DNA from 3 places in the Mesorhizobium sp. B263B2A genome. Region 2 is predicted to be linked to each of the others. Evidence: predicted binding sites of a transcription regulator. Region 2 holds the regulator's gene; each other region holds the start of a gene.

Region 1 (6,148 bases), on a different contig from region 2:
GGCCGAATTGCAGGGCGGTTTGCATGGGCATCCCGTCACGAAAAGCGGGGCCCAGAAAGGCCCCGCTGCTTCATGGAAGCGCGATCAGAAAACCGGCAGCACCGGCAGCGGCTGGTTGCGGTACTTCATCGACAGCGCATCCAGCGTGCCGTCGGTCTTCATGGTGAACAGCCAGGTGTTGATCCACTGCCGCAGATTGTCATTGCCCTTGGCGACGCCAATGCCGAAGTAGAAGGTCTTCAGCACGTATTTCTGTTCGAACGCGTCGCCGTTCTGCGCCTTCTTCAGATAGATCTCGCCATAGTCGCCGCCGCCCATGGCGTCGATCTGGCCCGATACCATCGCCTGCAGCAGCGAGGAATAGTCGTCGAAGCGCAGGATCTCGATGCCCGGATTGGTCTCGGCGGCCTTGGTCAGCAGCCCGTCCTCGCCGGTGCCGCGCGTCAGGCCGACCTTCTTGCCGACCAGGTCGGCGACGCCCTGGATGCTGGTGCTCTTCGGCGCGATCACCACCGCCGACTGTCCGGCATAGGGGATCGAATAGTCGATCTGGATGGCCCGCGCCGGGGTGATCGAGAAGATCGATATCACCGCGTCGACCTGCTTGGTCAGCAGCGCCGGGATGCGGCCGGGCGAGGTGACGGTGACGAATTCGACGGGCACGCCGAGCGCTTCGCCCATCTTGTTGGCGACCTCGATGTCGAAGCCGGTCGGCTTCAGATTGGCGTCGAGAAAGCCGTAGGGCGGCGTCGTGGTGTCGATGGCGACGACCAGCTTGCCGCGCGAGATGATATCCTCGACCGACTGCGCCGAAGCGATCGACGGCAGCGCCAAAAGCGCCAAGCCGGCCAGCAAGGCGCCGGCCCCTCCCAGGAAAGTCCGCATGTTTTCCTCCCATGCATTTTTTGAGCGCCTCGTGTCGGCATCGCTCATGCGGGGCGCAGGCCGCGCGACGACGTAAATTTTTGCTCGCTGACATCCCCTTGCAAAACCGGGGCGCAGCGCTCCTCCGCAGATATAATGGTATGCTATTATAATATTTAGGACCTGTCCATGAGCGCTTCAGCCGACTTCGAGTTGACAGATGGTAACGGTACCATATTGCATTGCATTTATACGTCCAGTCAATCTCTCATGAGCCTCATAGGAAGGTCTGCACGGCCGTCAGCCATGTTGGAAGCGATGAAACTAGATCAGGCCCGACATGTCGGAAAAGGCCACGGCCTTGCGCAACAGCTCGGCGAAGCGTTCGCCGGCCACTTCGCGCGCGCCGCTGTTGTCGATCGAGGTGACGCCAGGACCGGACAGGGTGACATTGGCGCTGCGTGCCAGCCGCGCCAGCACTTCGCCGCGCGACTCGCGGCCGCGCATCGCCAGCCGCTCGGCCAGCACATCCGGCGAGGCGGTGATCTCGACTATGGCCAGGTTGGCGTAGCGTTCGCGCAACACCGGAATGACCGCGCGCGACACGTTGGCCACCGCGACACGGCCGTTGGCCACCGACCAGTCGACATCGGCGGGCAGGCCATAGCGCAGGCCATGCGCCTCCCAGGAGATGGCGAAGGCGCCGTCGGCCTCGGCCTCGACGAAGGCGGCGTCGGCCAGCGTGTCGTGATCCTCGCTCGCCGCATCGCACGGCCTGGTGATGACGCGGCGGACGAACTCCAGCCGGGTCTCATCGGTGAACAGCGCGCGGGCGTAGCCGATCACCGTGTCCTTGCCGGCGCCGCTTGGGCCGACGATAGCGACGAAAACGCCATGGCGGATCGGAAACGTTTCGGCGGACAGTTCACGCTCGATCAAGGCCGACACCATCATGCAACCCGCAGTCCCTGCCGCCAGACGGTGCGCACCACCGGGACATGGTCGTCGACGCGCACGCGCACCAGGTCGGCGCGGCGGCCCTGCTGGATGATGCCGCGGTCATTGAGGCCAACCGCTTCGGCCGGGTTCTTCGAAACCATGGCGACCGCCTGCGGCAGCGAGATGCCTTCGACCACGTCGCCGAGGAAGAAGGCGGACTGGATCAGGCTGAAGGGAATATAGTCTGACGACAAGATGTCGAGCAGGCCGTCGCTCGCCAGCGTGCGGGCCGAGACATTGCCCGAATGCGAGGCGCCGCGCATGACGTTGGGTGCGCCCATCAGCACGCCGAGCCCGGCTTCTTTCGAAGCGCGCGCGGCTTCTTGCGTGGTCGGGAACTCGGCAACGCGCACGCCCTGTTCGATCGCCTCGCCGACATGGCCGATGGTTGCATCGTCATGGCTGGCCAGCACGATGCCGCGTTCCTGGCAGGCGGCGGCGATATGCACCCGGTTCGGCCTCGAATTGAGCGCCGACTCGCCCATCCGCTTCTCGCAGAATTTCTGGAAGTCGCGATCCGTCAGCTTCAGCTTGCGCTGGTAGTAATAGGCATAGGTTTCCAGATTGACGAACTGGCGCTGTCCCGGGGCATGGTCCATCAGCGATGCCAGCTTGACCCGCTCGTCGCCGTCGAAATTGGCGAAAGCCTTGAGGCAGTCCGGCGCCGAAACCTCGCAGCGCAGGTGGATGAAGTGGTCGGCCCGCAGCCGGTCCTGCTGCACACTGTCCTCGATGGCATCGGCCAGCTTGCGGATGTCGGTGGAGGTGAGATCGGCGTCCTCGTCCATGCCGACGCGCAGGGCGTCGAGCACGGTGGTGATGCCGGCGGTCGCCACTTGCGCGTCATGGGCAAGCACGGCGGCGATCGGGTTCCAGCGCACCTTCGGGCGCGGCGCGTAGTGGCCCTCGAGATGGTCGGTATGGAGTTCGACCAGCCCGGGAATGATGTAATCGCCGCCCATGTCCTCGCCTGCCATATTCCCGCCGGTTTGCCTGGCACCCGCATCGATGCCGGCGATAAGCCCGTCGCGCAGCACCAGCGAACCCTCGACGATCTCGTCGGCAAGCACGATGCGGGCATTGGAAAGAACGGTCTCGGCGGTCATTTCAGGCAATCCTTGGTTCTTCCGGTCGGAACTGTTCCGGCTCAGGCGGTCTTTCTGGCCGGGCGGCGCCCAAGCGCGTGATGGGAAAGCACCATGAACGGTGCCCCCGGTTCGAGTTCGACGAACAGCGTCAGCGCGTCCACCAGCACCGGCTGCGAAAGCACCTCCGCGAACAGGCTGTCGATTGCTGCGCGCAGACGTGGGCTTTCCTGTGGCCCGGCCCGGCCGGACAGCGTCATGTGGAAGCGAAAAGTCTCGAAGACATAAGGGTAGCCCCACTGGCAGAGGTTGCGAAACTCGGCCGGCTTCAGCGAATCCGGGCTGCGCCGCTCGATCTCGGCCTCGGTCAGCGGCGCACGAAAGCGGTCGAAATCGCGCACCACGTCATCGGCGAAACGGTTGAGCGGCGGCAGCGGCCCTTCCGGCACGAGCGCGAAAAAACTGTCGATCTGGCTGACGACGAGACGCGGGATCGTCACCACCGGCGTTGCTTCGGCAAAATGGTCGAGTGCCGCGCGCAGCGAGGCCTCGGTCTCGTTGGCCGCCAGGCGGAAGGGCGCCTTCAGCGTCGCGTGAAAGCCGTAGCGGCGCGCCGAAGCAGTGTGGAAGGCGACTTCCGCCGCCGACAAATCCGCCACCGCCTCGACTGGCTTCGTCGCGGCGCCGAACGGGTCGCGGCCTAGCCAGTTGGCGGCGATCCGCGCCAGCGGTTCGTCCTGCCGGGGGGTGAAATAAATGGCATAACGCATGAAAAATCCTCGTCAGTCTCGCTGCCATAGGTGATTTCCATGACGGATTGACGAAGCTTTGAAGGGTTTTCGATGGCAAATCGACCCCTGTCGGTCCTTAGCCGACGATTTTTCCGAGCTGGACCAGTGGCTTCGGCCGAAAACCCGGAACGGTCAGGCCTTCATCAACCATTCGTGCTCGGGCGCATTGTGGAATTTCCACGTCCGCTTCGGTCCGGCCATGACGTTGAGATAATAGAGGTCATAGCCATGGCAGGCGGCGCAGGGATGGTAGCCCTCGGGCACCAGCACGATATCGCCGTCCTCGATCGCCATCGCCTCGTCGAGCGCGCGATGGCCGCTCTTGTCGGCGTCGGTATAGACGCGCTGGAAGGCAAAGCCCTGCGGCGGGTTGAGGCGATGATAATAGGTTTCCTCGAGATAGGATTCGGCAGGCAGATTGTCCTGGTCATGCTTGTGCGGCGGATAGCTCGACGTGTGGCCGCCCGGCGTGATCACCTCGACCACCAGCAGCGAGTCCGCTGGCTGGCCTTCCGGCAGGATGTTGGTGACATAGCGCGTGTTGGTGCCCTTGCCGCGCACCTCCTGACCGAGATCGTCGGGTCCAATCACCCGAACCGGCAGCCCGCCGCCGAGGCCCGGTGCCGAACAGACGGCGAGTTCCAGTTCGGTGTCCGCCGTCACCGACCAGTCCGATCCCTGCGGCACATAGACCGACCATGGCTTGCCCTCGAAGGGCGACATACGTTCGCCGAGCAGGCCGAGGTCCTTGCCGCCGGCTTTCGCCTTGCCCTTGCCGGTGACGAACACCAGGCAGATTTCGCGGTCGTCCATCTTTCCGGAAGCCGTTTCGCCCGGCTTCAGCCGATGCAGGTCGAAACCGACATAGGTCCAGCCGGCGTTTTTCGGCGTCACATGAGCGACGCGGCCATGGCCTTTGCCGGCTTTGACGAGCAGCTTCGACATTTTTTGTCTCCTATCGCAGATATTCGAGGTGCGCCGAGGCCCCCGCCTTCGTCATCCTAGGGTCTGCGCCGCGCCGCGTCGCTCCTTGCTCCGCCCCAGGATGACGAGGCGGGAGGCGTTTCAGGCAATCTCCAACGCACGCGACCCGTTCCGCGCCCAACGGCCCCTCTATTCCTTCGGTTCGGCCTCGGCCGGCGCCTTGCTCTCATCGACCGGCTTGTAGAGGTAGAAAAACTGCCAAACGCCGTAGCCGGCGAAGCCGAGCGCGATGACGCCCCAGAACGGGGTGCCGGTGGCGAACTCGATGATCGACCAGATGACGCAGACCGCGACGACGGCGACACGCCGCCAAAGCGGGCGGAAGAAGGGGTGCTCGGAATCTTTCATCGCGCCAATCTACAGCAACCTGCTTCGCCGTGAACCCATCGCGTCAGGCATTCGGAAAACCCTGGGTTTCGACCGTATAGCCGGCGGCGGTCATCACTCGCATCAGCTCCTTGTGGCCAAGCTGCGCCATCTTCAGCGGCGGGTTCTTCTTCGGGTCCTGCTCGGCCTCGACCACGAACCAGCCCTCATAGCCATGGTCGGCGAAGCGCTGCACGATGGCGCCGAAATCCAGCGAGCCGTCGCCCGGCACCGTGAAGGCGCCGAGCGCCACCGCGTCGAGGAAGGACTGCTTGGTGCGGTCGAGCCGGTCGATCACATCCATGCGCACATCCTTCACATGCACATGGCTGATCCGCTTGTGGTGGTTGTCGATGGCGCGCAGCACATCGCCGCCGGCGAAGGCCAGATGTCCGGCGTCGAGCAGCAGCGGAATGCCTTCGCCGGAATGGCGCATGAAGGCATTGAGCTCCGGCTCGGTCTCGACCACGGCGGCCATGTGGTGGTGATAGGACAGCGGCATGCCTTGCCCGGCACACCATTCGCCGAAAGCGGTCACGCGCTTGGCATAGGCCTTCATCTCATCGTCCGAGAGTTTCGGCTTGGTGGCCAGCGGCTTGGAGCGGTCGCCCTGAATCGAGCGGCCGACCTCGCCATAGACGATGCAGGGCGCGTTGACCGCCTTGAACAGGTCGATCATCGGCTGGATACGATCCTGGTTCTTCGCCATCTCCTCGTCGACCAGCGTGCCGGAAAACCAGCCGCCGCACAGCGTCACGTCAGCCTTCTTCAGGATCGGCAGCATGACAGCGGGGTCGTTGGGAAAACGCCGGCCCATCTCCATGCCGGTGAAGCCGGCCGAACGCGACTGGCGCAGGCATTCTTCCAGCGACACGTCATCGCTGAGTTCGGCAAGATCGTCGTTCCACCATGCAATGGGGGACATGCCCAGTTTGGCTTTCAAGTTTTAGCTCCGGTTTCTTGTTCACCCTCCCCCTTGTGGGGAGGGTCGCTGCGCAGCAGCGGGGTGGGGGTCAGCGCCGATATCAATCGCCAACGCTCTGCATCTGCCGCTTTTCG
Region 2 (6,148 bases):
CTGACAGACGCGATCTTCCACGCAATGACCCGCGCCGCCGCGATATTGGTGCTGGTTCTGCTCGGCGGCGTCGCGATCTCGCTGTTTGCCGGCTCCTGGCAAGCCCTGTCGACCTTCGGCTTCTCGTTCCTGACCAGCGAAAGCTGGAATCCGGTGACGGAGAAATTCGGCGCGCTGGCGCCGATCTACGGCACCATCATCACCTCGGCAATCGCCATCCTGATCGCCGTGCCGCTCGGCATCGGCATCGCCATCTTCCTCACCGAGCTTTGCCCGCGCCCGCTGCGGCGCCCGATCGGCATGGCGGTGGAATTGCTGGCCGGCATTCCCTCGATCATCTACGGCATCTGGGGCCTGTTCGTGCTGGCGCCGTTCCTGCAGACCACGGTGCAGCCGTTCATCATCAGCGTGTTCCACGGTATCCCGGGCCTCGGCAGCCTGTTTGCCGGCCCGCCCTACGGCATCGGCCTGCTGACATCGTCGATGATCCTTGCCATCATGGTGCTGCCTTTCATCACCTCGATCACCAAGGACGTCTTCGACACGGTGCCTCCGGTGCTGAAGGAATCGGCCTACGGCATCGGCTGCACGACGTGGGAAGTGACCCGCCGCGTCGTCATTCCCTACACGCGGATCGGCATCATGGGCGGCGTCATGCTCGGCCTTGGCCGCGCGCTCGGCGAAACCATGGCGGTGACCTTCGTCATCGGCAACGCGCACCGCATCTCGACATCGCTGTTTGCGCCCGCAACGACGATCTCCGCGACCATCGCCAACGAATTCACCGAAGCGGTCGGCGATCTCTACACGTCTTCGCTGGTGGCGCTCGGCCTGATCCTGTTCGTCATCACTTTCCTGATCCTTGCCATCGCACGCTACATGCTGATGCGCATCGACGCCCGCACCGGAGCCTGACCGATGTCGACAGCCACGTCGCTTCACCAGAGCCGCAAGCGCAAGAATGGCGTGATGATGACGCTGTGCGTCGCCGCGGCCGGCATCGGCCTTGCCTGGCTGGCGCTCATTCTCGGCGCCCTGCTCTACAAGGGCCTGTCGGGCGTCAATCTTTCGGTCTTCACGGAAATGACCCCGCCGCCCGGCGATGCCGGCGGCCTGCTCAACGCCATCTACGGCAGCATCGTGATGACCGTCATCGGCATCATCGTCGGCACGCCGATCGGTGTGCTGGCCGGCACCTACATGGCCGAATACGGCCGCTTTTCGAAGCTCACCACCGTTGTGCGCTTCATCAACGATATCCTTCTGTCGGCGCCGTCGATCATCATCGGCCTGTTCGTCTACGAATTGATGGTTCGGCCGATGGGGCATTTCTCGGCGATGGCCGGCGCCGTCGCGCTGGCTATTCTGGTTATCCCCGTCGTCGTGCGCACCACCGAGGACATGCTCAATTTGGTGCCCAACGCCTTGCGCGAAGCCGGCACCGCGATCGGCGCGCCGCGCTGGGTGGTGATCCGCTCGGTCGCCTACCGCGCCGCGCTTTCCGGCATCGTCACCGGCATATTGCTGGCCATTGCCCGTATCTCCGGCGAGACGGCACCGCTGCTGTTCACCGCGCTCAACAACCAGTTCTGGTCGAGCAATCTCAACGCGCCGATGGCCAGCCTGCCTGTCACCATCTTCCAGTTCGCTCTCAGCCCCTACGAGGAATGGCAGCAACTGGCCTGGACCGGCGCACTCATCATTACATTGACGGTTCTCGCGCTCAGCATCTTTGCGCGCAGCCTGACCGGACGCAGAGAGGACAAATGAGCCAGATGTTGTCTCCAGACATGACGATCGCCGCCGAGGCAGCCGCCAAGGCAAAGATCGAGGTCAAGAACCTCAATTTCTACTACGGCCAGTCGAAGGCGCTGAAGGACATCACGCTGTCGCTGCCCGAACGCAGCGTCACCGCCTTCATCGGACCGTCGGGCTGCGGAAAGTCGACGCTGCTGCGCGTCTTCAACCGCATCTACGAGCTCTATCCCAGGCAGACAGCCGAGGGCCAGGTGCTGCTCGACGGCAAGAACGTTCTCGACCGTTCGCAGGACCTCAACCTCTTGCGCACCAAGATCGGCATGGTGTTCCAGAAGCCGACGCCGTTCCCGATGTCGATCTATGAGAACATCGCCTTCGGCGTCAGGCTCTACGAGAAGATCAGCAAGGCCGAGATGGACGGCCGCGTCGAGCAGGCGCTGAAGCGCGCGGCGCTCTGGACCGAGGTCAAGGACAAGCTCAATGCCAGCGGCCTCAGCCTTTCGGGCGGCCAGCAGCAGCGGCTCTGCATTGCCCGTACCGTGGCGGTGAAGCCGGAAGTCATCCTGCTCGACGAGCCGGCCTCGGCGCTCGATCCGCTGTCGACCGCCAAGATCGAGGAACTGATCGACGAATTGCAGGCCGACTACACGATCGTCATCGTCACCCACAACATGCAGCAGGCGGCGCGCGTGTCGAAGCAGACGGCCTTCATGTACCTGGGCGAACTGGTCGAGTTCGACAAGACGGAGAAGATCTTCACGTCGCCCCGCGAAAAGCGCACGCAGGACTACATCACCGGCCGCTTCGGCTGATCACGCATACGAGGACCAGGATCATGGCCGAACACACGGTTGCAGCCTTCGACGAAGATCTCGGACAGATCAGCAGGCTGATCAGCGACATGGGCGACCTCGCCGGCTCGATGGTCGGCGGTGCCACCAAGGCGCTGCTGAACTCCGACAATGCGCTCGCCCAACGCGTCGTCTCCGATGACGCGATCATGGACGCGCGCCAGCGCGAGCTGGACGACCGCGCCATCACGCTGATCGCCAAGCGCCAGCCGATGGCCGACGATCTGCGCCACGTCGTCGGCTCGATCCGCATGGCCGGCGATCTCGAACGCATCGGCGACCTTGCCAAGAACATCGCCAAGCGCGTCGGCACGGTCGGGCTCTCCGCCACGCCGCGCGACCTGTCGCACTCCATCGACGCGATGGCGCAGCTGGTGCTGATCCAGGTTCAAGGTGTCATCGAGGAATATGCGGCGCGCGATGCCGCCGCACTGGCCAAGCTGCGCGCCGACGACGAGCGTATCGACGTCAAATACACTTCGGTGTTCCGAGAACTGCTGACCTACATGATGGAAGATCCGCGCAACATCACCGCCTGCACGCATCTTCTGTTCTGTGCCAAGAACCTCGAACGCATCGGCGACCACGTGACCAACATCGCCGAGAATGCGTATTATGTGCTGACCGGCACGCAGCTGCCCGCCAATCGCCCGAAGCAGGACGAAACCGCGATGTCGGCGCCGGCGGCATAGCAGGGGTGACCAGCCGATGATCGCGCCACGCATCATGGTGGTGGAGGATGAGGAGCCGCTAGGGGTGCTGCTCCGCTACAATCTGGAATCGGAAGGCTACCAGGTCGAGGTGGTGACGCGCGGCGACGAGGCGGAGATCCGCCTGCAGGAGAACGTGCCCGACCTTCTGGTGCTCGACTGGATGGTGCCGGCGGTGTCCGGCATCGAACTCTGCCGGCGCCTGCGGATGCGGCCCGAGACCGAGCGGCTGCCGATCATCATGCTGACCGCGCGGGGCGAGGAGAGCGACCGCGTGCGCGGCCTGTCGACCGGCGCCGACGACTATCTGGTCAAGCCGTTCTCGACGCCGGAATTCATGGCACGCGTCAAGGCGCTGCTGCGCCGCGCCAAACCTGAAGTGCTGTCCAGCGTGCTCAAGGTCGGCGATATCGTGCTCGACCGCGAATCGCACCGCGTCTACCGCAAAAAGAGCGAGATCCGGCTCGGACCGACCGAGTTCCGCCTGCTCGAATTCATGATGCGCCATCCCGGCCGGGTGTTCTCGCGCAGCCAGTTGCTCGACAATGTCTGGGGCGAGACGATCTACATCGACGAGCGCACCGTCGACGTGCATGTCGGGCGGCTGCGCAAGGCGGTCAACAATGGCCGCATGCCGGATGTGATCCGCACGATTCGTGGGGCGGGCTACGCGATCCGGGAAGATTAGGTTCTTCGGCGCGGAAGGTTAGACAGTCGGATTTCGTGCTTAAGCCGGATCGCTTTACCTTGGCGATTCGCGAAAACGTCCATTGCTTCGTCATCCACGGGCGGAGCAAGGAGCGAAGCGACGCGGCGCAGACCCGAGGATCCATGCCGCGACTTCGAAGCGTTGCCTCGGTGCGGAATTCTGCTCCGCTGCACTCCGTGGCCAAGGTCGCGGCATGGATCCCAGGGTCTCCGCGACGGAGCTTCGCTCCTGCTCCGCCCAGGGATGACGAAGTCGTGAGGCTTTGTCCAACCCACGGGTGTTACGATGGCTTCGATTTCACGCCACGTTCTTCCCAGCGGCGCCCCCTCTCGCCTGCACGCCTGGCGCGAAAATTTCCTGGTCGACGAAGGTCAGAGCGCGCATGGCGCAGCCTTCGCGGATCAGCGGCAGTTCGTTCGGCTCGGTGTCGAAGGAGATCGATTCCGAGTGCTGGCCACCGGCGGTCCGGGCAATCGCCTCGCGCAAGGCCGGCTCGATCAGGTCGAAGGCGGCGGCGCTGACGCCGACCATGGCGACGGGGGCGGGATCGATCAGCGCGAACAGGCTGCCCAGGCCATAGCCGAGCGCCTCGCCGGCCTTGCGATAGGCCTGGCGCTCCGGGCCGTCCTTCTCGCGCGCCGAGGCCGCCAGCGTCCGCATGTCGGCGTCGCTGACGTCGACCGGTTCGGTGTCCTCGCCAAGCTGCCTCGCATTGCGCCAGATAGCATAGTTGCCGGCATAGGCCTCGACGCAGCCGCGCCGTCCGCAGCGGCAGAGCGCGCCGCCCGGCCGGTGGATCATGTGGCCGAACTCGCCGCCCGAGGAATGGGTGCCGGTGAACAGTTCGCCCTTCAGCACCAGGCCCATGCCGATGCCATGCGACAGCAGAATGGCGATGAAGTCGTCGCGGTAGCGCTCGGGATCGCGCCAGCGCAGCGCCACCGCCATCATGTTGCAGTCGTTTTCCATGGTGGCGGGGATGCCGAACTCGGCTTCGAATATGTCGGCGAAGGCGATGTCGGTCTGCGGCGTGATCGGCGACCACAGCATGGCGCGCGCCTCGGTGTCGGTGATGCCCTGGATGGCCAGTGCGATGCGGGCGACGCTGCGGACGTCGACGTCGGGATCGTCGATGCGGCGCCGCACGATGGCAACGCATTCGCCGATCAGCGCCTCGCGCGACATGGTCAGCGTGTCCAGCCGGCGCTGTTCCTCCGATATCACCTGGCCGGCATAGTCGATGACGGCGACCGACAGGAAATTCAGCGACAGCACCACGGTCATCACCGCCGCCGCCTCCGGGTTGAGTGTGAGGCCGACCTGCGGTCGGCCGCGTTTCAGCGACCCGGCCTCGCTCGGCTTGCCCTCGGTCAGGACGCCTTCGCCGATCAGGTCGGAGGAGATCGCCGAGATGGTCGAGTGGCTGAGGCCGGTGGTCGCGGCGATCTCGGTGCGCGAAGGCTGACCGGCACGGCGCACGGCCGCGATCACCATCGCGCGGTTGCGCCGGCGCAGATCGTCGTGGCGGATTCCGACCGACATGTTTCCCACATCCTCCCGATCGCCGCGGCCTTTCGTGCCTCCCGAACGCCGCCAGCGAAGCCACCAAATACTGGCAGAAGCGCCCCACGCTGTCATTATTTATTCCGGAGCTCGAAAAAAAGTCCGCGGCACCTCAAAATCCATCAGAATCATTGTTGACAGTGTTCCGGCGATGGACCAGTGTTTTTTCGAGGCTCGAAAAAATAGGGGCCTTTGTGCCGGCCTTAGGGCCAGTTTGGTCGCGCCATACGCGGCGCAGGGAGGAATATCATGAAGAAATTCACAGCCGCCATCCTGGCGGGTGTCGCCATGTCGCTGACGCTTGCGTCGGTCGCGCAGGCGAAGGACAAGGTCATCGGCGTTTCCTGGTCCAATTTCCAGGAAGAGCGCTGGAAGACCGACGAGGCCGCGATGAAAAAGGCGATCGAGGCCGCCGGCGACAAGTACATCTCCGCCGACGCGCAGTCCAATCCCGGCAAGCAGCTCACCGATGTCGAAAGCCTGATCTCGCAAGGCGCCAATTCGCTGATCATCCTGGCGCAGGATGCCTCGGCCATCGGCCCGGCGGTGCAGAAGGC
Region 3 (6,148 bases), on a different contig from region 2:
CTCGGCGTGATGTTGCGGGCGGCGAAGAAAGCCAGCGGAAAGGCGACGATGCCACCGAGCAGCGTGCCGAGAAACGCCATGACGATGGTCTGCAGCAGCTTCGTCCAGACGTCACCGTGCTGCCACTGGGCGTTGTTCCAGATGTTGTCGCCGGCCAGTGCGAGGTTCGAGGTGCCGGGTTTCAACTGCGGCCCGGACACGATCAGGGAGACCACGTCTCCCGCCGATTTGCCGAAGAAGGGCGAGCGGGTGTCGAAGACGAAATTCGCCCAGCCGAGGAAGCGCTTGCGCACCTTGACGCGGTCGACGGTGACGCGCACCTCGCCGGCGAAGCCCATCTTGGCGACCACTTCGTCGTCATGCGCGGTGATCCAGTCCGGCACCGGACCCGTGATCACAGGCTTGCCGCTGGTCAGCGTGACAGGCACGGTTTGGCCGTTGGCCATGATCGTCGCCTGCGCCTTGTCGAAGGTGACGGACTTAGCCGGCCCGTCGATCTGCACGGTGAACGTGCCGTCCGGGTTCCTGATCACCCAGTCGGGGTTCGGGTTCTCGCCAAGCGCGGAGAAGCGCGGATATTTTGGCGTGATCTCGGCTTGGTCGAGGCGAAACTCCGGCTGCAAATCGTAGCTGACCCACTGCGACAGGAACAGCGGCAGGCGCTCCCAGTGCGATTCCCGCAGCACCTGCGGCAGGCTGAAGAACCACATCGCATAGGCGAGGTAGAGCACCGTGCCCAGGAGCAGGAACAGCGGGCCGAAGCGCTTGTAGGCCGGCCGCCGGAACACATGCGGAAAGCGGTCCTCGATCGCGCTGATTTCGTCTGACGTCATCGTCACCATGATTCATCTTTTTGTTTGACCATGATCTCTCCCGAAAACCGGCGTCCACTTTTCGGGACCATGGTCTAAGCCCCCATCACGAAGGCCTGCTCGCCGACCAGCTTGCGGCGCAGCCAGGCGGAGAACTGGTCGACGATGAAGATGGTGGTGAACAGGAGCAGCACCAGCGCCAGCGTCTTGGCGCCGAAGCCGCGCGAGATGGAGAGCTTCAACTCCTCGCCAATGCCGCCGCCGCCGACCGCGCCCATGATGGTGGAGATGCGAACGTTGATCTCGATCCGCAGCAGCGTGTAGGACATGAAATTGGGCAGAACCTGCGGCAGGCCGGCAAAGCGAACCCGCTCGAACCAGTTGGCGCCAACCGCCCGCAGGCCTTCCTCGGCCCGCATGTCGATGTTCTCGTTGATCTCGTAGAACAGCTTGCCCAGCGCGCCGATCGAATGCAGGCCGATGGCGATGATGGCGGCGACCGGGCCGATCGAGACGATGGCCGCGAACAGGCCGGCGATGACGATCTCGGGGAAGGCGCGCAGCAGCTCCATGAAGCGCTTGACGACAAGCCGCAGCACAGGGTGCGGCGTCAGGTTGCGCGCGGCGATGAAGGAGAACGGCACGGCGAAGACGAAGCCGATGAAGGTCGAGACCAGCGCCACGTTCACCGTGGTCAGCATCAGCTCAAAATATTCGGGGATGTAGAAGCCGCCCCAGACATAGACGCGGCCAAGCGGGAAGTTGAATTCCTGGGTGCCGGTATCATGCGGCGAGGCGATGTCGAACAAAGCCCGCCAGACGTCGTTCCAGTCCTTGGGGACGAGCCAGCTCAGGAAATCCAGGATGTGCGGCAGCCGGTCGAAGAAGTGGCCGGCATTGGCTTCGTCGGCAAACCACATGCTGGCGAGCATGGCGACAAGCAGCAGCGCGACGCCGAGGGCGGTATAGAACCGGCGCAACGACGTCTGCCGTCGCCAGGCGTCGGCCATCTGATGGGTAGCGCCAGAAGAGGGGGCTGTCACGGAAAGGGTCATGATCGGAGATGCAAAAAAGGCGGCGTTTTCAGCGCCGCCCTTTCCGATTTCGCCGTTAGCCGCCGATGGCTGCCTTACGGGCTTCGACGATGACGTTGTAGAAGTCCGCCTTCACCGGAACGTAGCCGGTGAAATCGCCGCCTTCCACGCCTTCGAAGCAAGCCTTGTCCTTCTTGGGCAGGTCGGTGAAGAAGGCGGCCAGCTTGGCGGTCATGTCGTCGCCGAGCGCGGTGCGCACGACCAGCGGGCCGTTCGGAATCAGGCCCGAGCGCCAGACTTCGACGAAGTCATTGGGGTCGACGGCGCCCTTGGCGACTTCCTTGTGGAAGGTGCCCGAAGTGTAGCCGTTCTTGAAGTCGCCGATGCCCGAGGAATCATCGACGGCGACGTCGACCTTGCCGTCACGCACGGCCAGGACGTTGTTCTCGTGGCCGCCGTTGAACTGGGTCGAAGCGAAAAAGGTCTCGTTCGAAGCGCCGGTCTCCTTCGGAATCTGGGTCAGCGGGATCAGGTAGCCCGAGGTCGAATCCGGATCGGCGTAGCCGAGCTTCTTGCCCTTGGCCGACTTGATGTCGGTGATGCCGGAGGACTTGAGTGCCAGGCCGATCGAATAATAGCCGGTGGCGCCGTCGGTCTGCTGGGTGGTGAGGATCGGGGTAACGGCCTTCGGGTCCTTCAGGACGACGCTGGCGTAGCCGGAAGCGCCGAGTTCGGCGAAGTCGAGCGTACCGCCGAGCAGGCCCTGGATGACGCCGTCATAGTCGGCGGCCGGGAACAGCGAGACCTTTTCGAAACCGAATTCGGCCTTCAAATGGTCGGCCAGGCACTGGTAGTTGCGCAGCCGGTCGGTCTCGTTCTCGCCACCGAGAATGCCGACGCGGAATTCCTTCATATCGGCGGCGTGGGCCATGCTGGTGGCCATGGCGAGCACCGAAACGGCGCTGAGAACCATCTTCCTGAACATTGATATCTCTCCTGTAGGTTCCGGCCCCGCGCCGGCAGCGTTATCGATTTTGACAGGTGCCCTTGACGCGGGCGGACGATCCGAGCCGCTCTTTCTTGAACTCAGTAAGCTGGGAATGCAGGTTCGAGCGGTCCGGCGGATGCGGCGATCTTTCGCTTGAAGGCAACGCTGGTGGAGGTGATGGCCTCCGAAATCTCGCCACCATTGCTGTCGGCGCCGTAGACGAGGCGGACGGCCTCGCGGTCGAGCTCTTCCGGCGCGCCATCGAAGACGACCTTGCCGGCGGCCATGCCGATGATGCGGTTGCAATAGGTGCGGGCGGTATCCAGCGTGTGGAGGTTGGTGACGACCGTGATGCCCTCGCGCAGGTTGATGTCCTGCAGCGAATCCATCACCACCTTGGCATTGAGCGGGTCGAGCGAGGCGATCGGCTCGTCGGCAAGGATCACCCTGGGCTGCTGCATCATGGCGCGGGCGATGGCGACGCGCTGCTGCTGTCCGCCCGAAAGCGTGCCGGCGGGCTGCAGCGCGGTGCGGGCGATGTCGAGCCGCTCGAGGGCGGCGACGGCCTCGGCGCATTCGGCGCGGGAGAACATGCCGAAAAGGTTCGATATCGTCGAACGGTGGTTCAGCTTGCCGAGCAGCACATTGGTCAGCACGTCGAGGCGCGGCACCAGGTTGAATTGCTGGAAGATCATGGCGCAGTCGCGCTGCCAGCGCCGCAGCGGCGAGCCGCGCAACTGGGAGACTTCGGCGCCGTCAAAAAAAATCGACCCCTGGCTGGGATCGATGAGGCGGTTGATCATGCGAAGGAGGGTCGATTTGCCGGCGCCGGAACGGCCGATGACGCCGACCATCTGACCCTGCGGGATCGAGATGTTGATATCGCTGACAGCGGTGTTCTTGCCAAATCGTCGGGTGACGCCGCGGATTTCGAGCGTGGCTGAGGTTGCTGGCATGGGCAGGTTCCCGTCAGGACCATGTTGATCGTCAGGCTTCTCGCCTAACGCAGCCAGATGAACCTGCCGTGTCGCCTGGATGTCAGTTTTGTTACGCTCCACAGGCGCTGCGTCATGCGCCCGTTTCCGCGCGATCAGCCGAGCACTTGCAATTCCTCGAAATGCTCCATGTCGCGGAAGCTGCAGAATGCGGGCGGCTTGATCTCGATGACCGGCGCCTGGCGCGCGAAAAGCGCCAGGCAATCGTCGAACAGCGTCTGCCACGCGGCCGCCCTGTCGTCGGCAAGACGCTGGATCTGATAGGCGAAGGTGATGTGGAAGACGTAAGCGTCGTGATCGGGGTGCCGATACCCGAACGGGACCGCCAGCGCATCGCGCCATTGACGCATGATGCGCACGTCGTCGTCGGTCGCGCCGGCAACGGTGAGGCCGCTCGGCACGATTTCGACCACCCTGATGTTGAACGGGCCGAAGCCCCGAAAATCCTTCAGCCGTTCCAGATAGAGCCGGGTCATGGCCTCGATGCTGGTGTCGAGCGGTACGTCCTGGGGCCAGTAGGGCAAGCGGCGGCGATACTCGATGACGCCTTGGAACAGCGTCATGTGCAGGCTGGAGATGGGGGTGAAGGCCAACCGGTCGGCGTCAGGCATCGCCAGCATCTTCTCGCGCACTGCAAGCACCACGGCCTCCGACGGCGAGCCGCCGACCAGGTGACTAACGACGGTGTTGCCGGGCTCGATCAGGAAGTTGCCCGACATGTCGTGGCGTGTGCCGAGATGCGCCGGGGTGGTAGGATTGGAGCCGGCAAAGAATCCGGCGAGCGAGGGGCTGATTGTGTCGGGCATGGCGATCTCCCTGGGAAGATGGCCTCCTGTCCGAGTCGTATGTCAAGGGTATGAACGAGTTCCCATGACGACGATGTGAGGAGCTATCCCTCGTATTTCTCCAGGAAGGCTTCGGCAGACAGTTCCCGGAAATCATCGAGCGAGGCGCGCAGCCTGGCGTGATCCCAATCCCACCAGGCGAGTGCCTGATAGCGCTCCGCCGTGCGGCGGTCGAAGCGCTCGCGGATCGGTTTTGCCGGCACGCCGGCGACGATCGTGTAGGGGGCGACATCTTTCGATACGACGGCTCCAGCGCCAACCGCCGCGCCCTCGCCGACGGTGACGCCGGGCAGGACGGTCGAGCCATGGCCGAGCCAGGTGTCGTGGCCGATGGTGACGCGCTTGGCGCGACGCTCCGCGAAGAATTCGCTCTCATGCTCGGCGTCGTCCCAATAGTCGGAGGCGCGGTAGGTGAAGTGGTGCAACGTCGGCCGCCAGGTCGGGTGATTGGTGGCATTGAGGCGCACGCTTGCGGCGATGTTGGCAAATTTGCCGATGGTCGCGCACCAGACGGCGCAATCCTGCATCATGTATGAATAGTCGCCGAGTTCGCTTTCCGAGACCCGGCTGCGGTCGGCGATCTCGGTCCAGCGGCCGAGCGTGGAATTGTGCACCTCCGCCGTCGGGTGAACCAGCGGCGTCTCCGACAATTTCCTGCTCATGCGGCGATTTTCCCGGGGGCAAACGCGGTGACGTCGATGATGCGGTCGGCAACCGCCTCGCGCACGTCGTGGTCGTGGAAGATGCCGAGCAGGGCGACGCCGTCCGCCTTCTTGGCGGCGATGAGTTCGATCACCACGTCGCGGTTCCTGGCATCGAGCGAGGCGGTCGGTTCATCGAGCAGCAGGATCGGGTGCTCGGTGATGAAGCCGCGCGCGATGTTGACACGCTGCTGCTCGCCGCCGGAGAAGGTCGCCGGCGGCAGCGCCCAGAGTTTCTCCGGCAGGTTGAGCTGCGCCAGCAGCGCGCGCGCCTTGCCTCTCGCCGCCTCGCGCTCCTCGCCACGCTCGAACAGCGGTTCGGCGACCACATCCAGCGCCGAGACGCGTGGCACGGTGCGCAAGAACTGGCTGACATAGCCGATCGTTTGCCGGCGCACGGCAAGAACGGTGCGCGGGCTGGCGTTGGCGAGATCGATCAGCCCGTCCTCATGATTGACGATGATCTGGCCTTCGTCGGCGGCATAATTGCCGTAGAGCATTTTCAGGATCGAGCTCTTGCCGGCACCGGACGGGCCGCCGAGCACCGTGCATTCGCCGGCCTTGATGGAGAACGAGACACCAGCGACGACCGGCAGTTTGATGCCGTCACGCAGATGCATGGTGAAGCTCTTCGCGACGTCGGAGACAACGAGCGGGGTCGGCATCAGAGGGGTCTCCAGTCGTTCGTTTGCGGGCCAGCGCCCCCCTCTGGCCTGCCGGCCATCTCCCCCTCAAGGGGGGAGATCGAAAGCTTTTCGGCCTCGCACATTCTC

Evidence for each region. Region 2 encodes PhoB, which activates phosphate uptake and scavenging genes when phosphate is short. Its sites were predicted from a motif close to TGTCATNNANCTGTCAT; they were not measured.
Region 1: a site for PhoB is predicted at 3,758-3,774, ahead of LB568_RS01830 (DUF1045 domain-containing protein). Genes of this name have one in related genera too.
Region 3: a site for PhoB is predicted at 3,870-3,886, ahead of phnC (phosphonate ABC transporter ATP-binding protein). Genes of this name have one in related genera too.

The regions. Positions count from the first base shown of each region.
Region 1 is NZ_JAIUIU010000001.1:369,009-375,156, forward strand. Features, by position in the region: gene LB568_RS01810 (amino acid ABC transporter permease) at 1-25, opposite strand, end outside; gene LB568_RS01815 (transporter substrate-binding domain-containing protein) at 85-885, opposite strand; gene phnN (phosphonate metabolism protein/1,5-bisphosphokinase (PRPP-forming) PhnN) at 1,189-1,818, opposite strand; gene LB568_RS01825 (alpha-D-ribose 1-methylphosphonate 5-triphosphate diphosphatase) at 1,815-2,969, opposite strand; gene LB568_RS01830 (DUF1045 domain-containing protein) at 3,011-3,718, opposite strand; gene iolB (5-deoxy-glucuronate isomerase) at 3,872-4,684, opposite strand; gene LB568_RS01840 (hypothetical protein) at 4,853-5,071, opposite strand; gene iolE (myo-inosose-2 dehydratase) at 5,115-6,032, opposite strand; gene iolD (3D-(3,5/4)-trihydroxycyclohexane-1,2-dione acylhydrolase (decyclizing)) at 6,115-6,148, opposite strand, start outside.
Region 2 is NZ_JAIUIU010000004.1:145,552-151,699, forward strand. Features, by position in the region: gene pstC (phosphate ABC transporter permease subunit PstC) at 1-915, shown strand, start outside; gene pstA (phosphate ABC transporter permease PstA) at 919-1,770, shown strand; gene pstB (phosphate ABC transporter ATP-binding protein PstB) at 1,767-2,570, shown strand; gene phoU (phosphate signaling complex protein PhoU) at 2,594-3,301, shown strand; gene phoB (phosphate regulon transcriptional regulator PhoB) at 3,318-4,007, shown strand; gene LB568_RS09975 (ROK family protein) at 4,326-5,570, opposite strand; gene xylF (D-xylose ABC transporter substrate-binding protein) at 5,841-6,148, shown strand, end outside.
Region 3 is NZ_JAIUIU010000005.1:83,487-89,634, forward strand. Features, by position in the region: gene phnE (phosphonate ABC transporter, permease protein PhnE) at 1-842, opposite strand, end outside; gene phnE (phosphonate ABC transporter, permease protein PhnE) at 908-1,867, opposite strand; gene phnD (phosphonate ABC transporter substrate-binding protein) at 1,923-2,831, opposite strand; gene phnC (phosphonate ABC transporter ATP-binding protein) at 2,933-3,790, opposite strand; gene LB568_RS11315 (DUF1868 domain-containing protein) at 3,925-4,635, opposite strand; gene LB568_RS11320 (DapH/DapD/GlmU-related protein) at 4,719-5,336, opposite strand; gene phnL (phosphonate C-P lyase system protein PhnL) at 5,333-6,040, opposite strand.